DNA from 3 places in the Streptomyces sp. NRRL S-920 genome. Region 1 is predicted to be linked to each of the others. Evidence: riboswitches for the same ligand, from Rfam matches in the RefSeq annotation. Region 1 holds a riboswitch; each other region holds the start of a gene.

Region 1 (9,471 bases):
GGTCGAGGCGGGTGTCCACGGCCCGGTAGACCGTGGCCATCCCGCCGACCGCGATGCGCCCCTCGATCCGGTATCGGCTGTCGAGCAGCTGCCCGACGAGGGGGTCCTGAAGGGTCGTGTCCACGCAGGGGAGTCTACGAGCCGGCACCGACAGCCCATCCCGCCCGGGTGAATTCAGGGCTGGACTGAAGCCGAGCTGTAACAGGCCGGCCCCCGCCCGCGCGCGGCCTTGCGCACGGCCCCTCAGAAGGCGGGCCGCTCCGGGTCCAGCCGTGCCAGGCCCTCCGCGGGGGAGGACGCCTGTGCGAAGTGCCGCCGCGGGATCCGCCCGGCCCGGTACGCCAGGCGCCCCGCCTCGACGCCGTGCCGCATGGCCTCCGCCATCAGGACCGGCTCCTGCGCCCGCGTCACGGCCGAGGCGAGCATCACGCCCGCGCACCCCAGCTCCATCGCGAGCGCGGCGTCGGACGCCGTGCCCGCGCCCGCGTCCAGGATCACCGGCACGCGCGCGTGCTCCACGATCAGCTGGAAGTTGTGCGGATTGCGGATGCCGAGTCCGGAGCCGATGGGGGAGCCGAGCGGCATGACCGCCGCGCAGCCCACGTCCTCCAGCTTCCGCGCGAGCACCGGGTCGTCGTTCGTGTACGGAAGGACCGTGAATCCGTCGTCGACCAGGGTCTCGGCGGCGTCCAGCAGCTCGATCGGATCGGGCAGCAGCGTGCGCTCGTCCGCGATCACCTCCAGCTTCACCAGGTCCGTACCGAGCGCCTCGCGCGCGAGACGGGCGGTGAGGACGGCCTCGCCCGCGGTGAAACAGCCCGCCGTGTTCGGCAGGACGCGGATGCCGAGCCGGTCCAGTACGGAGAGCACCGAGCCCCGCACGCCCGGGTCGAGGCGGCGCATCGCGACCGTGGTCAGCTCCGTGCCGGACGCGACCAGGGAACGCTCCAGGACGTCGAGGCTGGGCGCCCCGCCCGTGCCCATGATCAGGCGCGAGGAGAGCGTGAGCCCGCCGAGGACGAAGGGGTCGTCTGCCATGGCCTGATCAGCCTCCTTGGACGGCGGTGAGTACTTCGACGCGGTCACCCGCGGCCAGTTCCGTACCGGACCACTGCGCGCGCGGGACGACGGTTTCGTTGAGGGCGGCGGCCACCCCGGAGGGCGCCGCGGTGAGGGTGGCGACGAGGGCGTCGAGCGTGGTGCCCGGGGCCACCTCTCGTACTTCTCCATTGATGGAGACGGAGAGCGAAGCGGGGAAAGGCGTACTCATGCGGGTTGCTCCGTGAAGGACTGCGCGGGGATGGGGGGCGGCGGGGCGGTGAAGCGCGCGGGCGTGAACGGAAGTGCCTCGGCGGGCAGTTCGCCGGTGGTCAGGCAGTGCGCCATGACGTCGCCCGTCAGGGGCGCCAGCAGGACGCCGTTGCGGTAGTGCCCGGTGGCCAGCTGGAGGCCGGGCAGCCGCGTCGGGCCGAGCAACGGCGCGTTGTCCGGCGAGCCGGGGCGCAGACCCGCGCGGGTCTCGGTCAGCGGCAGTTCCGTGATGCCGGGTACGAGTTCGTGGGCGTCGCGCAGGAGTTCGTAGACGCCGCCCGCGGTGACCGTGGTGTCCCAGCCCAGCTCCTCGCTGGTGGCCCCGACGACGAGTTCGCCGTTCTCGCGGGGCACGAGGTAGACGTGGCTGCCGCGCACGACCGCGCGCACGGTACGGCTCAGGAACGGCGCGTACGGCTTCGGCACCCGCAGCCGCAGCACCTGCCCCTTCACCGGCCGTACGGGCGGCAGGACGTCGTCGGGGACGCCCGCGAGGCGCCCGCTGAGGCTGCCGGCCGCCAGCACCACCTGAGCCGCGTGCAGCTCCGTGCCGTCCGCGAGGACCACGCCCCGGGCCCGGTCCCGTACCACCGACAGCCGCTCGGCCCACGCGCGGTGGAAGACCACGCCCGCCCGCTCGCAGGCCACCAGGAGCGCCGCCGCGAGCCTGCGCGGGTCGATCTGGTGGTCGCCGTCGACCCGGAGTCCGCCGCGCACACCCGGCGCCAGCATCGGCTCCAGACGACGGCACTCGCGGCCGCTCAGCCACTCCGACTCAAGACCGGAGCGGCGCTGGAGGGCGTGCAGTTCGCGCAGGTGGGCGCGGTCGTCGGAGTCGAGCGCGACGGCGAGCGTGCCGCACGCGCGATAGCCGAGGCCGCCCGCGTCACCGGCATCACCGACCTCACGGCCGCTCGCCTCGGCCAGTTCGGCCGCGAAGTCCGGATAGCGCCGCGCGGACGCGAGGTTGAGCCCGAGCAGTGTCTGCTCGCCGTGGTGCAGCTCCGTGACGGCGGCCAGCATGCCCGCCGCGACCTGCGCGGCGCCGCCGCCGGGCTCGGGGTCCACGACGGCGACCGAGAGCCCGCGCTGCGCGGTCCGCCAGGCCGTGACCAGGCCGATGATCCCGCCCCCTACGACGAGGACGTCTTGCGGAGTCTTCGCTTCCACCGGTGGTGTACATGGCTGCATGGGCGTCCAGCCCCTCCCTTCGCCGGCATGACCCGGATCAGGTTCGTACGGTCGGAGGCCGTCCAGCCTCCCTCTCAGCCCGGTGCGTCCGGGCTCCCGCGAGTGCTCTGCACCGGCCACCCTAGCCCGTCGCCCCGGGCGGCAGTAGCCCTACAGTGATCGGGTGAGCGAGCAGCAGAGGCAGAGCGGGCGGCAGGGCGGGCGGGCGGAGCGGCAGGGGGAGCGGCATGTCGTCATCGTCGGCGCCGGGATGGCCGGGGTGCAGACCGCCGTGGCCCTGCGCGAGCAGGGTTTCGCAGGCACGGTCACCCTGATCGGCGCGGAACCCCACCAGCCGTACGACAGACCACCGCTGTCCAAGGCGGTGCTGCTCGGCAAGGCGGAGGGCTCCGCGTTCGACATCGACTTCGAGGCGCTCGGCATCGGCCTGACCCTGGGTCGCGAGGTCACCGGGGTGCGCCCCGCCGACCACGAACTGGACACGGCCGACGGCCCCGTCGCCTACGACGTCCTGGTCCTCGCGACCGGCGCCGAACCGATCCGGCTGCCGGGTACCGAAGGCGTCCCCGGCGTCCATCTCCTGCGCACCCTGGACGATGCCGCGCGGCTGCGGCCGGTCCTCGCCGAGCAGCACGACATCGTGGTCGTGGGGGCGGGCTGGATCGGCGCCGAGTTCGCCACCGCCGCGCGCGAGGCGGGCTGTGCCGTCACCGTGGTCGAGGCCGCGCCTCGGCCGCTGGCCGGGGCGCTCCCCGAAGCCGTCGCCGCCCCCATGGCGAGCTGGTACGCGGACTCCGGAGCCGACTTGCGCACCCACGCGCGCGTGGAGCACGTCGAACCGGGCGCGGTGGTCCTGGCCGACGGGACCCGCCTGCCCGCCGGCGCCGTCGTCGTCGGTATCGGCGCCCGGCCCGCGACGGCCTGGCTGACCGGCTCCGGCATCGAACTCGGAGCCCACCGCGAAGTAGTGGCCGACGACCACCTGCGCGCCTCGGCGCCCGACGTCTACGCGGTCGGCGACTGCGCCTCCTTCCCCTCGGGGAGGTACGGCGAGCGCCTGCTCGTCCACCACTGGGACAACGCCCTCCAGGGCCCGCGCACGGTGGCGGCGAACATCATCGGCGACACCCCCGCGGTGTACGACCCCGTGCCGTACTTCTGGTCGGAGCAGTTCGGCCGCTTCGTGCAGTACGCGGGCCATCACGCGCCGGACGACGAACTGGTGTGGCGGGGCGATCCCACCGGCGTGGCGTGGTCGGCGTGCTGGCTGCGGGAGGGCGCCCTGGTGGCGGTCCTCGCGGTGGGCCGCCCGAGGGACCTGGCCCAGGGCCGCAAACTGATCGAATCGGCCACCCCCCTGGACCCGGCCCTGGCAGCGGACCCCTCGGTCCCGCTCAAGAGGGCGGCACTGTAGAGCGCCCCTGACCGGCGCAGGCGCCCGGACCCCCGGCCGGAGATACCCTGGGACGGTGACCGAGATTGACGCAAAGACAGACGCTCTCGTCCCCGCCTGGCTCCACCTCCCCGACATCGCCGAAATGCTCGATGTCGAGGTCACGCGCGTGCGCCAGCTGGTCAAGGAGGGCCAGCTGATCGCCGTACGCCGTGGTGAGAACCGGACGCTCCAGGTGCCCGCCGCCTTCATCGACGGCGACAAGGTCGTCAAGGGCCTCGTCGGCACCTTGACGCTCCTGAGGGACGACGGCTTCTCCGACGAAGAGATGATCGAGTGGCTCTTCACCCCCGACCCGACCCTGCCCGGCACCCCCGCGCAGGCACTGAGCGAGAATCGCGGCACGGAGGTGAAGCGCCGCGCCCAGGCGCTCGCCGTCTGAGCAGGCGTTCGTCGTCTGACTGAAAACACCGTTCGGGGTGCGGGCCGCGTGAGACGCGGCCCGCACGCCCATCGACACCGGGGGGACCTCTTCCATGGCCGCCGACCAGCCGCGCGCCCAGCTCGCCGACGCCCGCCTCTACCTGTGCGTGGACGCCCGCAAGCGCCAGGGAGACCTCCCCGAATTCCTCGACGCCGTCCTCGCGGGCGGCGTCGACATCGTGCAGCTGCGCGACAAGGGCATGGAGGCCGGCGAGGAGCTGGAACACCTCCAGGTCTTCGCCGACGCCGCCCGGCGCCACGGCAAGCTCTTCGCGGTGAACGACCGCGCGGACATCGCGCACGCCATCGGCGCCGACGTGCTGCACCTCGGCCAGGGCGACCTGCCGGTCCCCGCGGCCCGCGCCATCCTCGGCGGCAGCAGCGACGACGTGCTCATCGGCCGCTCCACGCACGCTGAATCCGAGGCCGCCGCGGCCGCCGCCCAGGAGGGCGTGGACTACTTCTGCACGGGTCCCTGCTGGCCCACGCCCACCAAGCCGGGCCGCCACGCCCCGGGCCTGGACCTGGTGCGTTACACGGCCGGGCTCGGCACGGACCGCCCCTGGTTCGCCATCGGCGGCATCGACGCGGGCAACCTCGACCAGGTGCTCGAAGCGGGCGCGCGGCGCGTGGTCGTCGTGCGGGCGATCACCGAGGCCGACGACCCGGGAGCCGCCGCCGCGGACTTCGCCAAGCGGCTGCGCACGGCCGACTGAGCCGTGTCCGGACCCGCCCGAGCGCCGTCCCCGCCGTGTCCGATCCGTGGACAAGAAACCGGCAAATGCGGCGAAAGCCCAAGGTCCGGTTGGGCGACCGCCGTGGCCTGGCTAACCTGCCCGTATGGCCCTAGGCACAGCTTCCACCAGGACTGACCGCGCACGCACCGTGCGCGACATGCTCGCGACCGGCAAGACGACGTACTCGTTCGAGTTCTCCGCGCCGAAGACCCCGAAGGGCGAGCGGAATCTGTGGAACGCGCTGCGCCGGGTCGAGGCCGTCGCCCCGGACTTCGTCTCGGTGACCTACGGAGCGGGCGGTTCGACGCGCACCGGCACGGTCAAGGAGACCCAGCAGATCGTCGTCGACACCACCCTGACGCCCGTCGCGCACCTGACCGCGGTCGATCACTCCGTGGCCGAGCTGCGCAACATCATCGGGCAGTACGCGGACGCCGGGATCCGGAACATGCTCGCGGTCCGCGGCGACCCGCCGGGCGACCCGCTCGGCGACTGGGTCGCGCACCCCGAGGGCCTCACCTACGCCGCCGAGCTGGTCGAGCTGATCAAGGAGTCCGGCGACTTCTGCGTGGGCGTGGCCGCCTTCCCCGCGATGCACCCGCGCTCGCCCGACTGGGAGTCGGACACCCGGCACTTCATCGACAAGTGCCGGGCCGGCGCGGACTACGCGATCACGCAGATGTTCTTCGACCCGGCCGAGTACCTGCGGCTGCGCGACCGCGTCGCGGCGGCGGGCTGCGAGACGCCGATCATCCCCGAGATGATGCCGGTCACCAACGTCCGCCAGCTCGACCGGCTGCCCCAGCTCAGCAACGCCGTGGTCCCGGCCGCGCTCAAAGACAGGATCCTCGCGGTCAAAGACGATCCAGCCGCTGTACGCTCCATTGGCATCGAGTTCGCGACGGAGTTCTGCGCGCGATTGCTGGCCGAAGGCGTGCCGGGATTGCACTTCATCACGCTCAACAACTCCACGGCGACGCTGGAAATCTACGAGAATCTGGGCCTGCACCGACAGGCTTGACCGGCCGTACCCCCGTATCCACGGGCGGCGGCCGTAGGGGAGAGGGGCGTACGTGGGCTGGACGGTCCTCTACATCGCGTTCGGATTCGTCGCGCTGTGGCTGCTCGGCGAGGTGCTGTTGCAGTACAAGGCCAGGCTGCGCTGGCGCCTGCTGGCCTTCGTGGGCTTCCTCGGGGTCGTCGTCGGCGTGCTGATGCCGTCCGTGTGGGTCATCGGGGCCGGCGCCATCGCCTTCGCCACGGGCCAGACGTATGTGACGCTGTCGTTCCGCCGGGGCTTCTCCACCGGCTGGGCGCTCGGCGGGAAGCCGGGGCTCAGCAAGCGCCGCAAGAAGCCGTCCCCGGCCGCGGCGGCGAAGGAACCGACGCTCGAGGTCTCCGGTCTGGAGTACGAGCAGGCCCCGCCGCCGCCCTCGCACGACCCCGGGATCTACGAACCGGAGCCGCTGCCCGACGACACCGGGCAGTACGGCGTGTACACCGACACGGCGTACGCCCCGCCGTCCGCGGGCGACGCCCACCAGGGCGACGGCCAGGGCTACGACACCGCGGCCTACACCGGCTACGACCAGCAGAGCTACGGCTACGACGAGACCGGGCACCAGCAGTACGCCGCGTACTCCGACCCGTACGTCGGCACGCAGACCTACGGCGCCGGGCAGGGCTACGACGCCTACGGCGACCAGCAGCAGTACGCCCCGTACGGCGGCGACACCTACGGCGGGCTCGGCGAGGCGTACAACGACACCCCGCCCGGCGGTGTCTGGGTGCCGCACCAGCGCACCACCGACGAGCCCTACGGCGGTGAACTCCCGCAGGAGCAGCCCTACCCGTACCAGGACGGGCCCGCCGACGGCCAGGGGCACTCGGGTCACAACGGGCAGCAGTACCGCTACTGACCCTCTCCGGAGGCCGTCACTGCGAGCCGCGGAACTCCGGACCCTCGACGATCAGCCCCGCGACCAGCGCGCCCGACATCCCCGCGTGGGGCAGCCCGCCGCCGGGGTGCGACCAGCCGCCGACCGCGAACAGGCCCGGCAGGCGGGTGCTGTTGGCCGGGTGCAGGAGCTTTCCGCCGGCCGCGGCGAGCGCCGGGGCGGGGACCGAGCCGCCGTCGGCGCCCGTGGCCTCCGCGATGTCCGCGGGCGTGCGCACCTCGTGCCACAGGAGGCGCTCGCGCAGCCCGGGGATCACCGACTCCGCGCGGGACATGACCCGCTCCACGTCGGCCGGACCCACCTCCAGGTGCGCGGGCACCGTCACCGTGAGCGTCACGGCCTCGTGCGCCCCGTCGGGCGTGCTGTCCGGGTCGTCGGGGCGCAGGACCGTGACGGTGGGGGAGGCGGGGAGTCCGGGCCGCTCTCCGAAGAGGCGGTCCAGCTCGTCGAGGCGGTCGGCCGAGTGCAGCACGGTCCGGTGCGCGGTGCCCTCGGGGCGGGCGCCCGACAGGGCCAGGAGGACCGCCAGGCGGCTGGGGAGCCCGGAGCGCGCGGGGGCGTCACCCTCCGCCCGTATGTTCACACCGGACAGCATCGCGTCCAGGGCCGTGGGGGCCACCCCGGCGACCACGAAGTCCGCGTCGGCCGCCCGGCCGTCCGCTAGCTCCACGCCCGCCGCCCGACCGTCCTTCTCGACGATCCGGACCACCGCCGCGTCGAACACGAACTCGACCCGGCGGGCCAGGCACCGCTCGTACACCGCCGTGGCCAGCGCGCGCAGACCGCCCCGCACCGACCAGGTGCCGAAGGTCTGCTCCATGTACGGCAGGACGGATGCGCTCGCCGGGGTCGTCCGCGGGTCGAGGCCCTGCGCGAGGGCGAACTGCTCCAGGAGCGCGAGCAGCCGGGCGTCGCCGCCCAGCTCCAGCTCGCCGATCTCACTGAGCGTGGCGGCCCGGCGCTCGCGGCGCAGCAGGCGCTTGTGGGGCACCGCGGGGTACGGCTCGCGGGCGCCGAGCACCTGCCAGTTCGGATACAGGGGCTCTTCCAGGAGCGGGCGGCGGGTGCGGTCCCACGTCTCCCGCGCGCGGTTCATGAACGCCGCCCAGCGAGCGCCCGCGCCGTCGCCGAGGGCCGCGTCCAGGGCTTCGCCGACGCCCGCGCGCGAGGCGTTCGGCAGGTCGGTCGTGGTGCCGTCGGCGAAGACATGGCGCACGGCGGGCTCCACCTGGGAGAGCTGGACGCACTGCTCCAGGGGCTCCTTGCCGGTCTTGACGAACACGTCCCGGTAGACCGCGGGGAGCTGGAGCAGTCCCGGGCCGGTGTCGAAGACGAAGCCGTCCCGCTCGACCACGCCGAGCGAACCGCCGTACGTCCGCCCGCGTTCGTACACCACCACCCGGTGGCCCGCGACGGCCAGCCGGGCGGCGGCCGTCATGGCGCCCATCCCGGCGCCGATCACCACAATCCGTGCCATGCCAGGGACTTTATCGGCCACCACTGACAGTCACGCCGCGACCCCGGGGCACACCGGCTCTCAGGGCGGCGGCGGCCCGGTCCGGGCCGCGAGCCGCCTCTCCTCGCGCCGCTGCGCCCTGCGCCGCAGGAACCGCCGGATGCGCGAGACGAGGAAGAACAGCACGAACAGACCGAGCAGCAGGAGCACCGCCGCGATGATCGCGGCCGCCTCCGGATAGAACATCGCGAAGGAGATGAGCCCGCCGACGCCGAGGTCCTCGGCCGTGCTCATCACGACGTTGCTGAACGGTTCGGGCGAGGTGTTGATCGCCATCCGCGTCCCGGCCTTCACCGCGTGGCTCGCCAGCGCGGTCGATCCGCCGACGGCCCCCGCGGCGAGGTCCGGCAGGGAACCGCTCTGGCCCGCGAGGAGCGCCCCCACCACGGCCCCGGACACCGGCCGGATCACGGTGTGCACCGAGTCCCAGACCGAGTCGACGTACGGGATCTTGTCGGCGACGGCCTCACAGACGAAGAGCACACCGGCCGCGATCAGCACGTCCGGCCGCTGAAGCGCCTCAGGGACCTCGTCACTGATCCCGGTCGCGCCGAAGACGCCGAGCAGCAGGACAACGGCGTACGCGTTGATCCCGCTCGCCCAGCCGCTGGTGAACACCAGGGGGAGTACGGACACGGACGTGATCGTAACCAGTCCGGGGCCCGTCGGCCTGGGGTCCCGTGCGCATGCGTGAGTACGGGTACCTAGACGCTGAGATGAGTACGCGCGCGGATGGGCCTCCACCTGCGGAGACGGAAGAGTGTGGGGCACGGAGAAGGGCACGGCGCCGGTACCGCCGACACGGGGCGGCGGAACGGCGCCGGGCCCTTGGCCGCTCCTTCCGCCGTGAGGCGGGAGCGAGGTACGGGGGTGACTCGGGGG
Region 2 (9,471 bases), on a different contig from region 1:
CGTGGCCCGCATCCCCTCGCCGGCGAACGGCCGCACGACCACGCCGGCCCGCTCACAGGCCGCCGCGAAGTCGGTCGTACGGTCCCCGAGCCGCAGCCACACGAAGTTCGCCTGCGTCTCGGGCACCGTCCAGCCCTGCCCGCGCAGCGCCTCGACCACCCGCGTGCGCTCGGCGACCAGTGAGCCGACGCGGCCCATCAGCTCGTCCTCGGCCCGCAACGAGGCCACCGCGGCGTCCTGCGCGAGCTGGCTCACCCCGAAGGGCACCGCCGTCTTGCGCAGCGCGGCGGCCACCGGCTCATGGGCCACCGCGAAGCCGACGCGCAGCCCCGCGAGCCCGTACGCCTTGGAGAACGTCCGAAGGACACAGACGTTCGGGCGATCGCGGTAGATCTCGATGCCGTCCGGAACCTCGGGATCACGGATGAACTCGCGGTACGCCTCATCGAGCACGACCAGGACGTCGCTCGGCACCCGGTCCAGGAAGCGCTCGAGTTCGGCCCTGCGGACCACGGTGCCGGTGGGGTTGTTGGGGTTGCAGACAAAGATGAGGCGGGTGCGGTCCGTGATGGCGTCGGCCATCGCGTCCAGGTCGTGGACCTCGCCCTCCGTCAACGGCACCCGCACCGACGTCGCCCCGCTGACCTGCGTGATGATCGGGTACGCCTCGAAGGACCGCCAGGCGTAGACGACCTCGTCACCCGGGCCCGAGGTGGCCTGAAGGAGCTGCTGGGCCACGCCGACCGAGCCGGTACCGGTGGCGATGTGCGAGACGGGCACCCCGAAGCGCTCCGCCAGCTCACTCATCAGGCCCGTGCACGCCATGTCGGGGTAGCGGTTGAAGGACCCGGCCGCGGCGAGCGCGGTCTCCAGGACGCCGGGGAGCGGCGGATAGGGGTTCTCGTTGGAGGACAGCTTGTAGGCCACCGGGCCGTCGGCCGCGGCGGGCTTGCCCGGCTTGTAGGTGGGAATACCCTCCAGCTCGGCGCGCAGCCTCGGGCTCGTCTCGCTCACCGCAGTCCTCCTCGTACCAGTGCCAGAACAGTTCGAATACTGCTCACCTTATGAGGATTCGCCGCCGGTGCGAATGGCCTCGGGATATCCGCGTACGAAGGTCCGGACCACCGCCCCACGAAGGCGCGCGGAGCCGGTGGGGCGCCTCGTGCTCCCCCGTGCGCCGGTGGCCCGCGCCGTGGCGCGCGTCACCCGTGAAGGTGAGTTGAGACCTCTTCGAGACCTACCGCATTCGACAGGCCCGCACGCGACGATCAGCGGCACCCACCGTCCACCTCGTCAACTACCTTGCTTTCCATGGTCATTGAGGAGTCGACGCCATGCAGAAACGTGCCTGTCAACGAGTGAATATGCGCCCGCGCTACCCACCCCAATGAGCCCTACTATCGGCTCGCCATGACAGCAGCAGGGAAGCACCAGGTGAGCCGAGCGGAGACCGCCCGCCGGGGCAACCGGCAGAGCAGAGCGGGCATCAGAGACGTCGCCGCCGCCGCCGGTGTCTCCATCACGACGGTCTCCGACGCCCTCAACGGCAAGGGACGGCTGCCCGATGCCACCCGACGCCATGTCCGAGAAGTCGCCGAGAGACTGGGTTACCGCCCGTCCGCGGCGGCCCGAACCCTCCGTACCGGCAAGTCCGGCCTCATCGGCCTGACCGTGACGACGTACGGGGATGAACCTTTCACCTTCACCGAGTTCGCCTATTTCGCGGAGATGGCCAGAGCCGCCACCTCCGCCGCCCTCGCCCGGGGTTACGCCCTGGTCATCCTCCCCGCCACCTCGCGCCGCAGCCCGGTCGACGTGTGGTCCAACGTCGCGCTCGACGGCACCGTCGTCGTCGACCCCTCCGACCACGACCCCGTCGTCACCGAGCTGGTCAGACAGGGTCTTCCGGTGGTCTCCGACGGCCGCCCGGCGGGCTCGCTGCCCGTCACCGCCTGGGTCGACAACGACCACGAGGCCGCGGTCCTGGAGATCCTCGACCACCTCGCGGCCGCGGGCGCCCGCCGGATCGGCCTGCTCACCGGCACCACCACGGACACCTACACCCATCTGTCGACGACCGCGTATCTGCGCTGGTGCGAGCGCGTGGGCCAGGACCCGGTCTACGAGTCCTACCCCGCCCACGATCCATGCGCGGGCGCCGTCGCCGCCGACCGGCTGCTCGCCAGGCCCGACCGGCCCGACGCCGTCTACGGCCTCTTCGACCCCAACGGCACCGACCTGCTCGCCGCCGCCCGGCGGTACGGCCTGCGCGTCCCCGACGACCTGCTGCTCGTCTGCTGTAGCGAGTCGATGGTGTACGCCACCACGGAACCGCCCATCACCACACTCTCCCTCAAACCGCGCCGCATCGGCACGGCCGTCGTGCAGCTCCTCATCGACGCCATCGAGGGCCTCGACTCGGGGCGGCCCGTCGAGCAGGTGATACCGACCGAACTGATCGTGCGCACCTCGTCCGAGCGACGTCCGCCGCGCACGACGGTCAGCCCGCCGCGCTCCTCGGGCTCCGGCTGACCCGCACGATGACGGGCAGAGGCCTGCTCCCACCCCGCTACCAACAGGGAAACCTCTGCCCAATTCGGGATAAATCCTCGGTGAACACGTGCCGGGGGCCGATTCACCACCCCTGGTGCACCACACAGCGGGAGCCGCATTCCTATGATGGGCGGACGACACCGCGGGCGCTGCGACCAGGCAGTCCGTTCTCGGTGCAGATGCGGCGCAATGGTGGTGGAGGGGTCGATGACTCAGGGGGCCGGTCAGGGACCCGATGTGCGGACGGCGACGCTGCGCGACTTCCGCGTACCGGCGTACGTCCATGAGACAGCCGGCCCCGCCGAGGTGAGCCCCGCGCCCCCGGTCCCGGCGCCGGGTGAGGTGCGGGGCGACGGCTACACGCCGACCCAGCGCGACCTGCCGGTCATCAACCGCGGGGACACCGTCCAGGTGCAGGTCATGCCGGAGCCCCCGCAGCCGCGGCCGGGCGACGAGCACGGCCCCCTGTTCGTCGTCGGCGACGTCCACGGCTATCTGGACGAGCTGCTCGCGGCCCTCCAGGAGCAGGGCCTCATCGACGCCGACGGCAACTGGTCCGCGGGCAACGCACGCCTGTGGTTCCTCGGCGACTTCACCGACCGCGGGCCCGACGGCATCGGCGTGATCGACCTCGTGATGCGGCTGTCCGCCGAGGCCGCGGCCGCCGGTGGCTACTGCAAGGCGCTGATGGGCAACCACGAGCTGCTCCTGCTCGGCGCCAAGCGCTTCGGCGACACCCCCGTCAACTCCGGGGCGGGCACCGCCACCTTCCAGGCCGCCTGGCTGCTCAACGGCGGCCAGAAGACCGACATGGAGCGCCTGGAGGACCACCACCTCCAGTGGATGGCCCGCCTGGACGCGATGGAGGAGGCCGACGGCCATCTCCTCGTGCACTCCGACACGACCGCCTATCTGGATTACGGCGACTCGATCGAGGCAGTGAACGACACCATCCGCGAGACCCTCACCCGCAACGACGCCAACGAATGCTGGGACCTCTTCCGCAAGTTCACCAAGCGCTTCGCCTTCCGCGACGAGTCCGGCCCCTCGGCCGTACGTGAACTCCTGGACATGTACGGCGGCACACGCATCGTCCACGGCCACAGCCCCATCCCCTACCTCCTGGGTGACGTCGGCTCCGAGGACGAGTCGGACGGGGGCGGCCCGGTCATCGAGGGGCCGCACGTGTACGCCGACGGCCTGGCCATCGCGATGGACGGCGGAGTGACCATGGCCGGAAAGCTACTGGTCTGCCAACTCCCCCTGGGTATCTGAGCGTTCGCTGGGCAGGCGCCCCTCTACAGGATCACGCTGGCCAGGGGGGCCAATTCTGGAAACCCCCTGTCACCGCGTGCTGTCACGGCTCTACCATCGGCTTATCCGTAGCAGGCTCCCCTCCGTTTCTGCCCGACGGCTCGTAGCCATGCGAGCCTTAGCCCTACGGAGCATCGGGGGATGCACATGAACAGCGCTCCACACCTGCTCAATGAGGACCGCCCCGAATACGAGCGGATCCTCGACGAGGCGCTGCGCACCGCACCTGACCGTCCTGAACTCGCCGCAGTGGGCCAGCGGCTCAACACCGAACAACTGCGCACCATGGCCCTGAACGCGACAGCACTGATCACGGCCGCCGCCGCGGCCGAGTACGCGCACTACGTGAAGGTTCGCGAGGAGTTGCGCGAACCTCGACCGTCCTCCACCTCGATTCGCGAAGGGAGCGGAGAGAGCGCCGCGGAGTCGGGCCCCGGCGGCATCGGCCTCGCCACGGCGATGGGCGAGGTCGCCGAACCGGCAGCGGTGGCGGGAGCCGGGGCGGCTGCCGTCGTCGCGGTCCTCGCGCCCGTCCTCGCGGGCACGGCCGCCGCGATCTTCCTGCTCGTCGGCTACATCCTGAAGATGCTCAACCCCGAGCCCGCCTTCGCGGACACCCTGCTCACCGCGGGCTGGCTGTTCGGCGCGCTCACCGCCGCGGGCATCCTGGTCGGCGCGGTCGGCCTGCTCCTGACGGCCCTGCGCAACGGCTCCACCTCGCTCCAGGCGGGACGGCTCCACGGCGAGCGGTACGAGGAGGTGTCCCGAGCCAGGGAGGCCTGGGGACAGGCCCTCCTGGAGCAGGGGGTCGTGCCGTTCCTCCGGGAGGCCCTGGCGGATCCCGGGGCGGTACGCACCGCTCGCGCGCACGTTTCCGAAGCCCCCGGAGGGGGCGGCCGCATGCCGCAGCTGGGCTACGACCGGCCGGGGTTCAGCAGCCCCGACGGCGGCCCGGCCGCCGGATCACGGCCGAGCTTCTCCAGCCCGGACTTCTCCAGCCCGGACTTCGGCGGGCCCGATCACAAGCCGGAGTAGGCCGGGGTGTCCGCAGAGCTGCCACGGTGCTCTGCGGACACCCCGTCCACAGCCGCCGGCTCAGTCGGCGATGGGCAGATAGACGCGGTTGCCCGCCGCGGCGAACTCCTTGGACTTCTGCTCCATGCCCGCCTCGATCTCCTTCTCCTCCAGGTCACCGCCGTGCCGACGGCGGATGTCCTGGGAGATCTTCATCGAACAGAACTTCGGCCCGCACATCGAGCAGAAGTGTGCCGTCTTCGCGGGCTCGGCGGGCAGCGTCTCGTCGTGGAACTCCCGTGCGGTGACCGGGTCCAGGGCGAGGTTGAACTGGTCCTCCCAGCGGAATTCGAAGCGCGCGTCCGAGAGCGCGTCGTCCCAGTCCTGCGCGCCCGGGTGGCCCTTGGCGAGGTCCGCCGCGTGCGCCGCGATCTTGTACGTGATGACGCCGGTCTTCACGTCGTCGCGGTTGGGCAGGCCCAGGTGCTCCTTGGGCGTGACGTAGCAGAGCATGGCCGTGCCCCACCAGCCGATCATCGCGGCGCCGATGCCGGAGGTGATGTGGTCATAGGCGGGCGCGATGTCCGTGGTCAGCGGGCCGAGGGTGTAGAACGGCGCCTCCTCGCAGATCTCCTGCTGAAGGTCGATGTTCTCCTTGATCTTGTGCATCGGGACGTGACCGGGGCCCTCGATCATCGTCTGTACGTTGTGACGCTTGGCGATCGTGTTGAGTTCCCCGAGCGTGCGCAACTCCGCGAACTGCGCCTCGTCATTGGCGTCCGCGATCGAACCGGGCCGCAGACCGTCGCCGAGCGAGTACGTCACGTCGTACGCCGCGAGGATTTCGCACAGCTCCTCGAAGTGCTCGTAGAGGAAGCTCTCCTTGTGGTGCGCCAGACACCAGGCGGCCATGATCGAACCGCCGCGCGAGACGATGCCGGTCTTGCGGTTGGCGGTCAGCGGGACGTACGGCAGGCGCACACCCGCGTGCACCGTCATGTAGTCCACGCCCTGCTCGGCCTGCTCGATGACCGTGTCCTTGTAGATCTCCCAGGTCAGCGCCTCGGCCTGGCCGTCGACCTTCTCCAGGGCCTGGTAGAGCGGCACGGTGCCGATGGGGACGGGGGAGTTGCGCAGGACCCACTCGCGGGTGGTGTGGATGTTGCGGCCGGTGGAGAGGTCCATGACCGTGTCGGCGCCCCACTTCGTCGCCCAGGTCATCTTGTCCACCTCCTCCTCGATGGAGGAGGTGACCGCGGAGTTGCCGATGTTGGCGTTCACCTTCACCAGGAACTTCTTGCCGATGATCATTGGCTCGATCTCCGGGTGGTTGACGTTCGCGGGAATCACGGCCCGGCCCGCGGCGACCTCCGCCCGCACGATCTCGGGGTCGATGTTCTCGCGGATCCCGATGAACTCCATCTCGGGCGTGATCTCGCCGCGCCGGGCGTACGCGAGCTGCGTCACCGCCTGCCCCGGGCGGCCGCGGCGCGGCTGGCGGGGGCGGCCGGGGAAGACCGCGTCGAGGTTCTTGAGGCCGCCACGGGGCGAGGTGTGCTTGATGCCGTCGTCCTCGGGGCGCGGCGGGCGGCCCACGTACTCCTCGGTGTCGCCGCGGGCGATGATCCAGTTCTCCCGCAGCGGCGGCAGTCCGCGGCGGACGTCGGTCTCGGCGTTCGGGTCGGTGTACGGACCCGACGTGTCGTACAGGGTGACGGCCTTGCCATTGGTGAGGTGCACCTGGCGGACCGGCACGCGCAGGTCGGGGCGCGAGCCCTCGACGTACGCCTTGTGCCAGCCGATGGACTTCCCGGCCTCGTTCAGGGACTCGCCCTGGCTGGAGGCAGGCGTGCGTGCGTCCGATGTGGTCATGAGACCTACTCCCTACGCCGGCATTACCCGGTAACAGGTTCGGCGGTCGACGCAGCGGATCCCGTACGGCTCGTGCACGAATTGTGCCGTTTCGTACGGAGGTCAGCGCCCTCTCAGCCCGGTGCTCCGAGCTCCCGCGATTGCAAAGGTGGCTCCACGCTAGCGTCATCTCGGGCGCGCTGAACAGAGGGCCCCCTCCGTTCTTGCGATGATCGGCCAGTGACCACCACAGCGCCGCCGCCGCCTCCGCCCGCGCAACCGCCCCACTCCGGCCCGCCCCCGGACGGCCCCGGGCATGACCACGGGCACGGCCACGGGCACGCCCACAGCCACGGTCCGGCCGCTCCCGTCTCCCAGCATCTGCGCAAGGTCATCGCCGCGGTGCTGATCCCCTTCGCCGCCGCGGTCGTCGTGGGCCTGGTGGTGCTCTGGCCCGGTGGCGCCCCCTCGCACGAGCGGACCGGCGTCGGCTTCGACCGGCAGACGCAGTCGGCGAAGGTCACGAAGGTGCAGGAGCTGCCCTGCAAGGACCTCAGTCCCTCGCAGCCCCAGCCGAACGGCGACACCTCCACCCCCGAGGGCCGGTCCGCCCAGTCCTCGGCGACGGGCACCTGCAAGAAGGCGCTGATCGAGGTGAGCAGCGGCAAGGACAAGGGCCGCACGTTCACCGAGATCATCCAGCCGGACTCGCCCCGGCAACTCCACAAGGGCCAAGAGGTGGTGGTCGCCTACGAGCCCAAGGCGCCCGAGGGGTTGCAGTATTCGGTCACCGACGTGAACCGCAAGCTCCCGATGGCGCTGCTCGCCGGCATCTTCGCGCTCGCCGTCGTCGTGGTGGGACGGCTGCGCGGCGTGATGGCCCTGGTCGCCCTCGCCATCAGCTTCCTGGTCCTGACCTTCTTCATCCTGCCGGCCATCCTCCAAGGCTCGAACCCGCTGGTCGTGGCAGTGATCGGCGCGAGCGCCATCATGCTGGCCGCGCTCTATCTCTGCCACGGCCTCACGGCCCGTACGTCGGTCGCGGTGCTCGGCACTCTGATCTCCCTCCTGCTGATCGGCCTGCTCGGCTCGCTCTTCATCGGCTGGGCCGCGCTGACCGGCAACACCGACGACAACACCGGCCTCATCCACGGCCTGTACCCGTCCATCGACATGAGCGGCCTGCTGCTCGCGGGCGTCATCATCGGCTCGCTCGGCGTCCTCGACGACGTGACGGTCACCCAGACCTCGGCCGTGTGGGAACTGCACCAGGCCAACCCGAACATGGGCTGGCGCGGCCTGTACCGCGCGGGCATCCGCATCGGCCGCGACCACATCGCCTCGGTCGTCAACACCCTCGTCCTCGCCTACGCGGGCGCCGCCCTGCCCCTGCTCCTCCTCTTCTCCATCGCGCAGTCCAGCGTGGGCACGGTCGCCAACAGCGAGTTGGTCGCCGAGGAGATCGTGCGGACCCTGATCGGCTCGATCGGCCTGGTCGCCTCCGTGCCGGTGACGACCGCGCTGGCCGCCCTGGTCGTCTCCGCCGACCGCTCCACCGGCCCCGGCGCCCCGGCCCCGGCCACCGGCACCCCGCCGCGCCGCTCCTCCCGCGGCGGAAAGGGCCGACGCCGCAAGGCCTGACGGTCTGACGGTCTGGCGGTCTGGCGGTCTGGCGGTCTGGCAGCTTGACGGTCTGACGGTCTGACCCCGGAACGGTCCCGAAGGCGCAGACGGCACCCCGGTGGCCGTGGCGGTGCCCTGGCGATGCCCTCAAATGCACCAATCTGCCATTGGCATAGGCACATTGAGCCCGGGTCTCATCCCGCGTTCTGTTCCTCCGCCAGGATCCGGTCGAGCGTCTCGTCCAGATGCGCATCGAAGTCGGCGAGCGCGCGCTCCTGTCCGAGCGGCACCAACTTGTCCGTACGGTCCAGGAAGGCGAGCAGCGGCGGAATGCCCACGCGGAACAGCGCCTGGTCAGCGCCGACCTGAAGCTTGATCAGGGCCTCGTCGAGCAGATCGGGATCGGTGGGCTCGATGCGCACGTCCCCGACCCCACACGGCCTGCCCACCCCGTCGATCAGCAACTCCCTCCCGAAGGTCCAGGTCACCGGCGCGTCGCCAGGCAGATGGAACGTCAGCTGCACGGCATAAGGATCATCGGTCTCATAGCGCAACTCCACCGGGATACGAAACGACAGCTCCTCGGAAACAAGGAAGCTCATCATGACCTCTGCCTGAACCGACTCGTCCATCGCGCCGCCCTACCCCGTCACTTAGTCATCAAGGGGCCAGGAACCCACTCCCTGACACTTATGGCATCTTGCTTAACGTGCACACCAGATCACAAGGAGTGAGTTTTCAGATGCTGATAGAGAAGGCGAGTGTCCCTAGTAGCTTTCCGATCTCACGTTGCAACCTCTCCGCCGCGGGCAGCAACCGGTCGGCCTGACCGACGGGCACGGAAATGGCCAGGGTCGCCGCGGTGTCGCCCGCCAGGATCGGAACCGCGGCACAGACCGTCCCGAGTGCGTACTCCTGGCGCTCCACGACGGGCCGCATCCGCTCCATCGCGTCGAGGCGGCGCAGGAACGTTCGGTCGTCGCGGACCGAGTAACGCGTGATCGACTGAACCGGATAGCGGTCGAGGTGGTCCCGCCGTGCCTCGCCGTCGAGTTGGGACAGCAGGCACTGACCGATGGCGTGGGCGTGGCCCGTCTCGCGAAAGTCCGCCCACTC
Region 3 (9,471 bases), on a different contig from region 1:
CACCATGGGGCAGGTCGCGGAGCCGTACATCCCGCTGCGCGCCGTGCGCCACCTGGAGAAGGGCCGCGTGGTCATCTTCGGCGCCGGTATGGGCATGCCGTACTTCTCCACCGACACCACCGCCGCGCAGCGCGCCCTGGAGATCGACGCCGAGGCGCTGCTCATGGGCAAGAACGGCGTGGACGGCGTCTATGACTCCGACCCGAAGACCAACCCCGACGCGGTGAAGTTCGACGCCCTCGGCTACGGCGAGGTCATCACGCGCGACCTCAAGGTCGCCGACATGACCGCCATCACGCTGTGCCGGGACAACAAGCTGCCCATCCTCGTCTTCGAGCTGCTCTCCGAAGGCAATATCGCCCGGGCCGTCAAGGGTGAGAAGATCGGCACTCTCGTGGGCGACCAGGGAAGCCGGGCCTGACCCCGAGGACCTGGGCCGCTCTCAAGAGACGGACGCGAGACGTCACTTGAGAGGGATGGACAAAGCCCTGCCGGTCGGACACCGTGCAGGAAAGACACGCGACGCAGCCGGCCGCCCTGTGCTAGCCGGGCCTACTCAAGACACGCAGGAGCAAGTGGTGATCGAAGAGACCCTCCTCGAGGCCGAGGAGAAGATGGAGAAGGCCGTCGTGGTCGCCAAGGAGGACTTCGCCGCGATCCGCACCGGCCGTGCGCACCCGGCGATGTTCAACAAGATCGTGGCGGACTACTACGGTGCACTGACGCCGATCAACCAGCTGGCCTCGTTCTCGGTGCCCGAGCCGCGGATGGCCGTGGTGACCCCGTTCGACAAGAGCGCGCTGCGCAACATCGAACAGGCGATCCGCGACTCCGACCTCGGCGTCAACCCGAGCAACGACGGGAACATCATCCGGGTGACGTTCCCCGAGCTGACGCAGGACCGCCGCAAGGAGTACATCAAGGTCGCCAAGACCAAGGCCGAGGACTCCAAGATCTCGATCCGCTCCATCCGCCGCAAGGCCAAGGAAGCCATCGACAAGGCCGTCAAGGACGGCGACATCGGTGAGGACGAGGGCCGCCGCGCCGAGAAGGAGCTGGACGACACCACGGCGAAGTACGTCACCCAGGTGGACGAGCTGCTCAAGCACAAGGAAGCCGAGCTGCTCGAAGTCTGAGGCTCGAGTCCTAGGAATCAGGAATCCGATCCGTGAACGACTCTTCCTGGGGGGCGCCGCCCAGAGCCGGGTACTGGGGGCCTCCCGACCAGGGATCTGGTCAGGGGGCGCCCCCGGCAGGTCCCGCGTACGATGCGCAGGACGCGCTGCTTCCGCCCGAGACGCAGCCGATGCCCATCGTGCCCGACACCCCCGCGCCCCCGCAGGAGCCCATGCCCAGCGCACCACAGCCCGCCCCGGCAGCGCCGCGCCCTCCGCAGAAGAAGAGCGCGGGTCGTGATCTCGGCGCGGCCATAGGAGTCGGTGTGGGACTCGGCGCGGTCATCATCGCGTCGCTCTTCATCGTCAAGGCCGCCTTCATCGGCGTCATAGCGGTCGCCGTCGTGGTCGGCCTCTGGGAGCTGACCTCCCGGCTCGACGAGCGCAAGGACATCAAGGCCCCGCTGGTGCCGCTCGCGGTGGGCGGCACGGCGATGGTCGTCGCCGGGTACGTCCGGGGGGCCGAGGGCGCGTGGGTGGCGATGGCGCTCACCGCGCTCGCGGTCCTGGTCTGGCGTATGACCGAGCCTCCCGAGGGCTACCTGAAGGACGTCACGGCAGGCGTCTTCGCGGCCTTCTACGTCCCCTTCCTCGCGACGTTCGTGGCGCTGATGCTCACCGCGGACGACGGACCGTGGCGGGTGCTCACGTTCCTGCTGCTGACCGTGGTCAGCGACACCGGGGCGTACGCGATCGGCTGGCGCTTCGGCAAGCACAAGCTGGCGCCGCGCATCAGCCCCGGCAAGACCCGCGAGGGCCTGCTCGGCGCGGTCACGTTCGCGATGGCCGCGGGCGCGCTGTGCATGGAGTTCCTGATCGACGGCGGCACGTGGTGGCAGGGCCTGCTGATCGGTCTCGCGGTCGCGGCGAGCGCCACGCTCGGTGACCTCGGCGAGTCGATGATCAAGCGGGACCTCGGCATCAAGGACATGGGTACGCTGCTGCCGGGCCACGGCGGCATCATGGACCGGCTCGACTCCCTGCTGCCGACGGCGCCGGTGGTCTGGCTTCTGCTCGTGGTCTTCGTCGGGTCCGCCTGACCGACCGCACGGCCCGACCGCACGGCCGTCCGTATGGTCCTTGCTTAACCTTCTGACCTGCGCGTATGTGCGTAAGGGGCTCGTTGTCCACAGGGCGGCGGGCCCCTTGGCGTATGTCTGCGACACTGGAAGGACCATGCCTGTACCCGGAGAACTCACCTTCGTCGCGCCCCGCGGAGCCAAGAAGCCCCCGCGGCATCTCGCCGACCTCACGCCCGCCGAGCGCAAGGAAGCCGTCGCCGCCACCGGCGAGAAGCCGTTCCGCGCCAAGCAGCTCTCGCAGCACTACTTCGCGCGCTACGCCCACGACCCGGCGGAGTGGACCGACATCCCCGCCGGTGCGCGCGACAAGCTCCGGGAAGCGCTGCTGCCCGACCTGATGTCCGTGGTGCGGCACATCAGCTGCGACGACGACACCACGCGCAAGACGCTGTGGCGGCTCTTCGACGGCACGCTCGTCGAGTCGGTGCTCATGCGCTACCCCGACCGGGTCACCATGTGCATCAGCTCCCAGGCGGGCTGCGGCATGAACTGCCCGTTCTGCGCCACGGGCCAGGCCGGCCTCGACCGGAACCTGTCGACGGCCGAGATCGTGCACCAGATCGTCGACGGCATGCGGGCGCTCAGGGACGGCGAGATCCCCGGCGGGCCCGCGCGTCTGTCCAACATCGTCTTCATGGGCATGGGCGAGCCGCTGGCCAACTACAACCGCGTGACCGGCGCCATCCGCCGTCTCACCGACCCGGAGCCGGACGGCCTCGGGCTCTCGCAGCGCGGGATCACGGTGTCGACGGTCGGGCTCGTGCCCGCCATCCACCGGTTCTCCGACGAGGGCTTCAAGTGCCGCCTCGCGATCTCGCTGCACGCCCCGGACGACGACCTGCGCGACACCCTCGTGCCGGTCAACACCAAGTGGAAGGTGCGGGAGGTGCTTGACGCCGGCTGGGAGTACGCGGCCAAGTCCGGGCGCCGCCTCTCCATCGAGTACGCGCTGATCCGCGACATCAACGACCACGCGTGGCGCGGTGACCGCCTCGGCCGGCTGCTCAAGGGCAAGCCGGTGCACGTGAACCTCATTCCGCTGAACCCGACGCCGGGATCGAAGTGGACGGCCTCGCGGCCCGAGGACGAGAAGGCGTTCGTGGAGGCCATCGCCGCCCACGGGGTGCCGGTGACCATCCGGGACACCCGGGGCCAGGAGATCGACGGGGCGTGCGGTCAGCTCGCGGCCGCCGAGAGGTAGTCTGGCGGTCGTGCGCCTCGTACATGCGATCGCGTACTGCTCGTACACACATCTGCATATTCCGACAGGGGAGCGCCACAGCGCTGAGAGTGCGGCACCTTGGACAGGTGGGCCGCAGACCCTCTGAACCTCGCCCAGGTCATTCTGGGTAGGAAGTTCGGGCACGACTCAAGCTGTTGCGCCCTGCTCGCGGGCTTTCGCCGGCGGGCAGGGCCGCGTCTCTTCCTGGTCTCCCAGGAGGACATTCCAGTGAGCACCAAGAAGGTCACGTTCACCGCCGTCGCGGTGGGCATCGGGCTCGTCGCCGTCTCGGCGTGCGGCGGCTCCGACAGCGATTCCACGAAGGACGGCTCCAAGAGCGTCACGCTGATCAGCCACGACTCCTTCAACGTCTCCAAGGACGTACTGAAGGACTTCGAGAAGCGCTCGGGGTACAAGGTCACCGTCCTCAAGGACGGTGACGCGGGCGCCGCCGTGAACAAGGCGGTCCTCTCGAAGTACAACCCGCAGGGCGACGTCTTCTTCGGCGTCGACAACACGCTGCTCTCCCGCGCGCTCGACCACGGGCTCTTCCAGTCGTACGAGGCCAAGGGCTCGGACAGGATCAAGCCCGAGTTCCGCGTCGACGGGGGCAAGCACCGGGTGACGCCCGTGGACAGCGGCGACATCTGCGTGAACTACGACAAGAAGTACTTCGCCGACAAGAAGCTGGCGCCGCCGAAGTCCTTCGACGACCTCCTCAAGCCGCAGTACAAGAACCTGCTGGTCACCGAGAACGCCGCGACCTCGTCGCCCGGACTCGGCTTCCTGCTCGGCACCGCCGCGAAGTACGGCGACAAGGGCTGGGAGAGCTACTGGAAGAAGCTCGACGCCAACGGCGTGAAGGTCGTCGACGGCTGGGAGCAGGCCTACAACGAGGAGTTCTCCGGCTCCGCGGGCGGCAAGAAGGCCAAGGGCGACCGGCCGCTCGTCGTCTCCTACGCCTCCTCCCCGCCGGTCGAGGTGCTCTACGGCAAGCCGCAGCCGAAGCAGGCGCCGACCGGCGTCGCGACCGGCACGTGCTTCCGCCAGGTCGAGTACGCGGGTCTGCTGAGCAACGCCAGGAACCCCGAGGGCGGCAAGGCGCTCCTCGACTTCCTCGCGAGCGCGAAGTTCCAGCAGGACATGCCGCTGAACATGTTCGTGAACCCGGTGCGCGAGGGCGTCGAGCTGCCCGAGCTGTTCACGAAGCACGGGGTGAGGGTCGCCGCGCCCCAGACCATGGCCCCGAAGAAGATCGCCGACAACCGCGAGCCGTGGATCAAGTCGTGGACCTCGCTCGTACGGAAGTGACGAAGTCCCGCTCCCGCGCGGGCTTCGGTCGCGGAAGCGCGGCGCGGCTCGGTCTGATGGCCCTGCCCGTCGCGTTCTTCGCGGTCTTCTTCGCCTACCCGGTCTCGGCGATCGTCGCGCGCGGCCTGCACATCGGCGGGGTCTGGCGGTTCGGGCGGGTCGCGGAGGTGCTCGGGCAGTCCGACATCCGCCATGTCCTGTGGTTCACGACCTGGCAGGCGCTCGCCTCGACCGCGCTCACGCTGCTGATCGCGCTCCCCGGCGCGTATGTCTTCGCGCGCTTCGACTTCCCCGGCAAGCAGGTGCTGAGGGCCGTCGTGACCGTGCCGTTCGTGCTGCCGACGGTCGTCGTCGGCACGGCCTTCCTCGCGCTGATCGGGCGGGGAGGGCTCGTCGACGAGCTGTGGGGCGTGCGCCTGGACACCACCGTGTGGGCGATCCTGCTCGCGCACGTGTTCTTCAACTACGCGGTGGTCGTCCGCACGGTCGGCGGGCTCTGGTCGCAGCTCGACCCGCGGCAGGAGGAGGCCGCGCGGATGCTCGGCGCCTCGCGCTGGACGGCGTGGCGGACCGTGACGCTGCCCGCGCTCGGGCCGGCCGTGGCGGCCGCCGCGCTCATGGTCTTCCTCTTCACCTTCACCTCCTTCGGTGTCGTGCAGATCCTGGGCGGGCCCGCGTACTCGACGCTCGAAGTGGAGATCTACCGGCAGACCGCTCAGCTCCTCGACCTGCCGACGGCCGCCGTGCTGACGGTCGTGCAGTTCGCGGCGGTCGGCCTGATCCTGGCGGTCCACGCGTGGACGGTGCGGCGGCGCGAGAGCGCGCTGAAGCTGGTCGACGCCTCGGCCGTGGCACGCCGCCCGCACGGGGCGGGGCAGTGGTCGCTGCTCGGACTGGTCATGGCCACGGTCGTGCTGCTGATCCTGCTGCCGCTCGGGGTGCTGATCCAGCGTTCCTTCGACGGTCCGGACGGCTTCGGCCTCCTGTACTTCAGAGAGCTGACCTCGGCGGAGGGCGGCGCCTTCCTCGTACCGCCGATCGAGGCGGTCTGGAATTCCCTGCACTACGCGATCGTGGCGACGGCCATCGCGGTCGTCATCGGCGGGCTCGCGGCCGCCGCCCTGACCCGGAGAGCCGGTCATCTCGTACGCGGGTTCGACGCGCTGCTTATGCTGCCGCTCGGGGTGTCGGCGGTGACCGTCGGCTTCGGGTTCCTCATCACGCTGGACGAGCCGCCGCTCGATCTGCGGGCCTCCTGGATCCTGGTGCCGCTCGCCCAGGCGCTGGTCGGCGTGCCCTTCGTCGTACGCACCATGCTGCCCGTCCTGCGCGCTGTCGACGGGCGGCTGCGCGAGGCGGCGGCGGTGCTCGGCGCCTCGCCGCTGCGGGCGTGGCGGGAGGTCGACCTGCCGATGGTGCGGCGGGCGCTGCTGATCGCCGCCGGGTTCGCCTTCGCCGTCTCGCTCGGCGAGTTCGGGGCGACCGTCTTCATCGCGCGGCCCGACAACCCGACCCTGCCGGTCGCCGTGGCGCGGCTGCTCGGACGCGCCGGGGACCTCAACTACGGGCAGGCGATGGCCCTCTCGACGATCCTCATGGTGGTGTGCGCGGTGTCGCTGCTGCTTTTGGAACGCATCCGTACCGACCGCACCTCGGGAGAGTTCTGATGGGCCCGCAGCCAATTCCGGCCGCCTTGCTGCGCCTGCGTGAGGCGACCGTCCGTTTCGGGGCGCGGGCCGTGCTCGACTCCGTGGACCTGGAGGTCGCCGAGCATGAGATCGTCTGTGTGCTCGGGCCGAGCGGCAGCGGCAAGTCGACGCTGCTGCGCGCGGTCGCCGGGCTCCAGTCGCTCGACGCGGGGCGGATCGAACTCGGTGGGCGCGACCAGCGCGGGGTGCCCGCGCACAAGCGGGGCGTCGGCCTGATGTTCCAGGACCACCAGCTCTTCCCGCAGCGCGATGTGGCGGGCAATGTCGCCTTCGGGCTGCGCATGCATGGCGCCTCGCGGAGCGAACAGGCCGACCGGGTCGCCGAGTTGCTCGAACTCGTCGGGCTGCCGAAGGCGCAGCGGCGCGCGGTCGCCTCCCTCTCCGGGGGTGAGCAGCAGCGGGTGGCGCTCGCCCGGGCCCTCGCGCCCCGGCCCCGGCTGCTGATGCTGGACGAGCCGCTCGGCCAGCTCGACCGCTCGCTGCGGGAGCGGCTCGTCGTCGAACTGCGGGAACTCTTCGACGAGCTGGGTACGACCGTGCTCGCCGTCACGCACGACCAGGGCGAGGCCTTCGCGCTCGCCGACCGGGTCGTCGTGATGCGGGACGGGCGGATCGCCCAGTCCGGCACGCCGCTTGAGGTGTGGCAGCGCCCTGTGGACGAGTTCGTCGCGCGGTTCCTCGGCTTCGACAACATCGTCGGGGCGACGGTCACCGGTGAGGCGGCCGACACGGTGTGGGGCAAGATCCCCGTGCCGACGGGTACTCCCGCGGGGCGGTGCGAGGTCCTGGTGCGGCCCGCCGGGGTGCGGCTCGTCACCGCCCAAGAGGGGCTGCCGTGCACGGTGACGGCGCGCACGTTCCGCGGCACCCATGTCGCCGTGCACCTCCAGCCCGAGGACGGACCGCGGCTGGAGGCGGCGTGCGCGCTGCGCCGGGCGCCCGAGGTCGGGGAGACGGTGGGGATCGCCTTCGACGCGGGGGATGTGGTCGTCCTCGGGGAGGCGGGCGGGGCCGCGCCGGAAACGCGGGTGCGGCAGGAGCCCAAGTCGATCTAGCGTTCGGCTCATGACGACCTTGAGCCACGACCGCTACTGCGCCGAAGTCACCACGCAGATCGACCTCTTGAGAGCCACACTGCGCGGAGCGGACCTCTCCGTCACCGTGCCGACCTGCCCCGACTGGACGCTGTCGCAGCTCGCCCGGCACATGGGCGGCGCGGTGCGCTGGAGCGAGCGGCTGGTCGCCACGCGCGCCGAGCGGAACATCCCGGACGAGGACGTCCCGGACGTCCGGGGGCCCGAGAGTGACGACCCTGCCACTCTCGACAGGTGGCTCGCCGACACCGCGGCGCTCGGCGAGCGGACGTTCCGCGCGGCGGGCGCCGACGCCCGGGCGTGGTCGTGGGCGGGTGACCACACCGCCGGTTTCTGGGCCCGCCGCATGACGCACGAGCTGGCGATCCACCGCGCGGACGCCGCGATCGCCGCCGGTGTCGCGTACGAGGTGGCCCCGGACGTCGCCGCCGACGCGATCGACGAATGGCTCGACCTCGTACGGCTGATGCAGCGCACCCGCCCCGAGGACAGCGCGTCGGAACTCAAGGGCGGCGGGCGCTCCCTCCATCTGCACGCGACCGACGCGCCGACCGGGCTGAACGCCGAGTGGCTCATCGAGTTCGGCGAGGACGGCTTCACCTGGCGACGCGGGCACGCCAAGGCGACGGTCGCGCTGCGCGGCCCGCTCACCGAGGTGCTGCTCGCCTTCTACCGGCGGCGATCGCTGGACGCCGGGCGGGTGGAGGTCATGGGGGAGCGGGAGCTGCTGGACTTCTGGCTGGAGCGGGCAACCTTCGGATGACGGGGGCACTCCCGCGTTCAACGCCGAGCTGACGGGCGCACTCCCGGGTTCAACGCCGAGCTGACGCGGGCGCCCTCACGAGCCCCAGCTCGTACGCGAGGATCACCGCCTGCGCCCGGTCGCGCAGCCCCCTCTTCGTGAAGAGGCGGTTGATGTGGGTCTTCACGGTGTGGTCGCTGATCGTGAGGCGGTCGGCGATCTCCGCGTTCGACAGCCCCTGCGCGATGAGGACGAGCACTTCGGCCTCGCGGGCCGTCAGCCCTTCGACGCCGCCCGTCAAAGCGGGCGGCGCGGCGGCCCGCTGACGCGTGAACTCCGCGACGAGCCGCTTGGTGACCTCGGGCGACAGCAGCGCGTTGCCGGCCGCCACGACCCGTACCGCGTGCAGCAGCTCGGGGAACGTGGCGTCCTTGAGCAGGAACCCGGAAACCCCGGCGGTCAGCGCGTCGTACACGTACTCGTCGAGTCCGAACGTCGTCAGCATCAGCGCCTTCGTCGCGCCGCCGGACGCGGCGAGGATCTCGCGGGCCGCGTCGATGCCGTTCTTGTGCGGCATACGAATGTCGAGGAGGACCAGGTCCGGGCGGTGCTCGGCGGCGAGGCGGACGGCCTGGGCGCCGTCCTCCGCCTCGGCGACCACCTGGATGTCGTCCTGGGTGTTCAAAAGGTTCACGAATCCGGTGCGGACGACGGCCTGGTCGTCGGCCACGAGAGTTCTGATCACGCCCGATGCTTCCCTTCCCGGGAGGTCGAGTACCGCTGTGGACAGGAGAGTTCCGCTGTCACCAAGGGAGTTCCGCCTCCACGCGGAAGCCGCCGGTGCGGCCCGCGCCCGCGGTGAGGCTGCCGCCGACCAGGGACGCGCGCTCACGCATGCCGGTGAGGCCGTGGCCGCTCGCGCCGCCGCCGGACGGCGGCGGGCCGGGGCCGTCGTCGCTCACGCGGAGCGCCAACCGGTCCTCGCGGTAGTCCAGCTCGACGGTCGCACGGGCGCCGGGAGCGTGCTTGCGCGCGTTCGTCAGCGACTCCTGCACGATGCGGTACGCCGACAGCTCCCACACCGCGGCCAGCGGCACCCGCTCCCCGCTGACCCGCAGATCCACGCTGCCGCCCAC

What was found. A riboswitch is a leader RNA that binds a small molecule or an ion and turns the genes downstream of it on or off. The one in region 1 is predicted to bind thiamine pyrophosphate.
Region 2: it holds a riboswitch for thiamine pyrophosphate, as region 1 does, so the genes downstream of both, thiC (phosphomethylpyrimidine synthase ThiC) here and thiO (glycine oxidase ThiO) in region 1, are expected to answer to the same signal.
Region 3: it holds a riboswitch for thiamine pyrophosphate, as region 1 does, so the genes downstream of both, IG54_RS0117835 (thiamine ABC transporter substrate-binding protein) here and thiO (glycine oxidase ThiO) in region 1, are expected to answer to the same signal.

Annotation. Positions count from the first base shown of each region.
Region 1 is NZ_JODF01000019.1:19,897-29,367, forward strand. Features, by position in the region: gene pknB (Stk1 family PASTA domain-containing Ser/Thr kinase) at 1-124, opposite strand, end outside; gene IG54_RS0116370 (thiazole synthase) at 244-1,038, opposite strand; gene thiS (sulfur carrier protein ThiS) at 1,046-1,270, opposite strand; gene thiO (glycine oxidase ThiO) at 1,267-2,502, opposite strand; TPP riboswitch at 2,500-2,612, opposite strand; gene IG54_RS0116385 (FAD-dependent oxidoreductase) at 2,666-3,916, shown strand; gene IG54_RS0116390 (Rv2175c family DNA-binding protein) at 3,972-4,337, shown strand; gene thiE (thiamine phosphate synthase) at 4,432-5,094, shown strand; gene metF (methylenetetrahydrofolate reductase [NAD(P)H]) at 5,219-6,136, shown strand; gene IG54_RS0116405 (hypothetical protein) at 6,189-7,034, shown strand; gene IG54_RS0116410 (phytoene desaturase family protein) at 7,051-8,550, opposite strand; gene IG54_RS0116415 (DUF4126 domain-containing protein) at 8,611-9,225, opposite strand.
Region 2 is NZ_JODF01000010.1:64,309-73,779, reverse strand. Features, by position in the region: gene hisC (histidinol-phosphate transaminase) at 1-1,014, opposite strand, end outside; gene IG54_RS0109965 (LacI family DNA-binding transcriptional regulator) at 1,411-2,532, shown strand; gene IG54_RS0109960 (metallophosphoesterase) at 2,746-3,828, shown strand; gene IG54_RS0109955 (hypothetical protein) at 4,009-4,902, shown strand; gene thiC (phosphomethylpyrimidine synthase ThiC) at 4,963-6,753, opposite strand; TPP riboswitch at 6,746-6,901, opposite strand; gene IG54_RS0109945 (YibE/F family protein) at 6,973-8,373, shown strand; gene IG54_RS0109940 (SsgA family sporulation/cell division regulator) at 8,550-8,987, opposite strand; gene IG54_RS0109935 (IclR family transcriptional regulator) at 9,094-9,471, opposite strand, start outside.
Region 3 is NZ_JODF01000021.1:126,244-135,714, reverse strand. Features, by position in the region: gene pyrH (UMP kinase) at 1-421, shown strand, start outside; gene frr (ribosome recycling factor) at 579-1,136, shown strand; gene IG54_RS0117845 (phosphatidate cytidylyltransferase) at 1,169-2,215, shown strand; gene rlmN (23S rRNA (adenine(2503)-C(2))-methyltransferase RlmN) at 2,352-3,458, shown strand; TPP riboswitch at 3,515-3,631, shown strand; gene IG54_RS0117835 (thiamine ABC transporter substrate-binding protein) at 3,708-4,790, shown strand; gene IG54_RS0117830 (ABC transporter permease) at 4,766-6,457, shown strand; gene IG54_RS0117825 (ABC transporter ATP-binding protein) at 6,472-7,554, shown strand; gene IG54_RS0117820 (maleylpyruvate isomerase family mycothiol-dependent enzyme) at 7,565-8,356, shown strand; gene IG54_RS0117815 (response regulator) at 8,406-9,080, opposite strand; gene IG54_RS0117810 (sensor histidine kinase) at 9,139-9,471, opposite strand, start outside.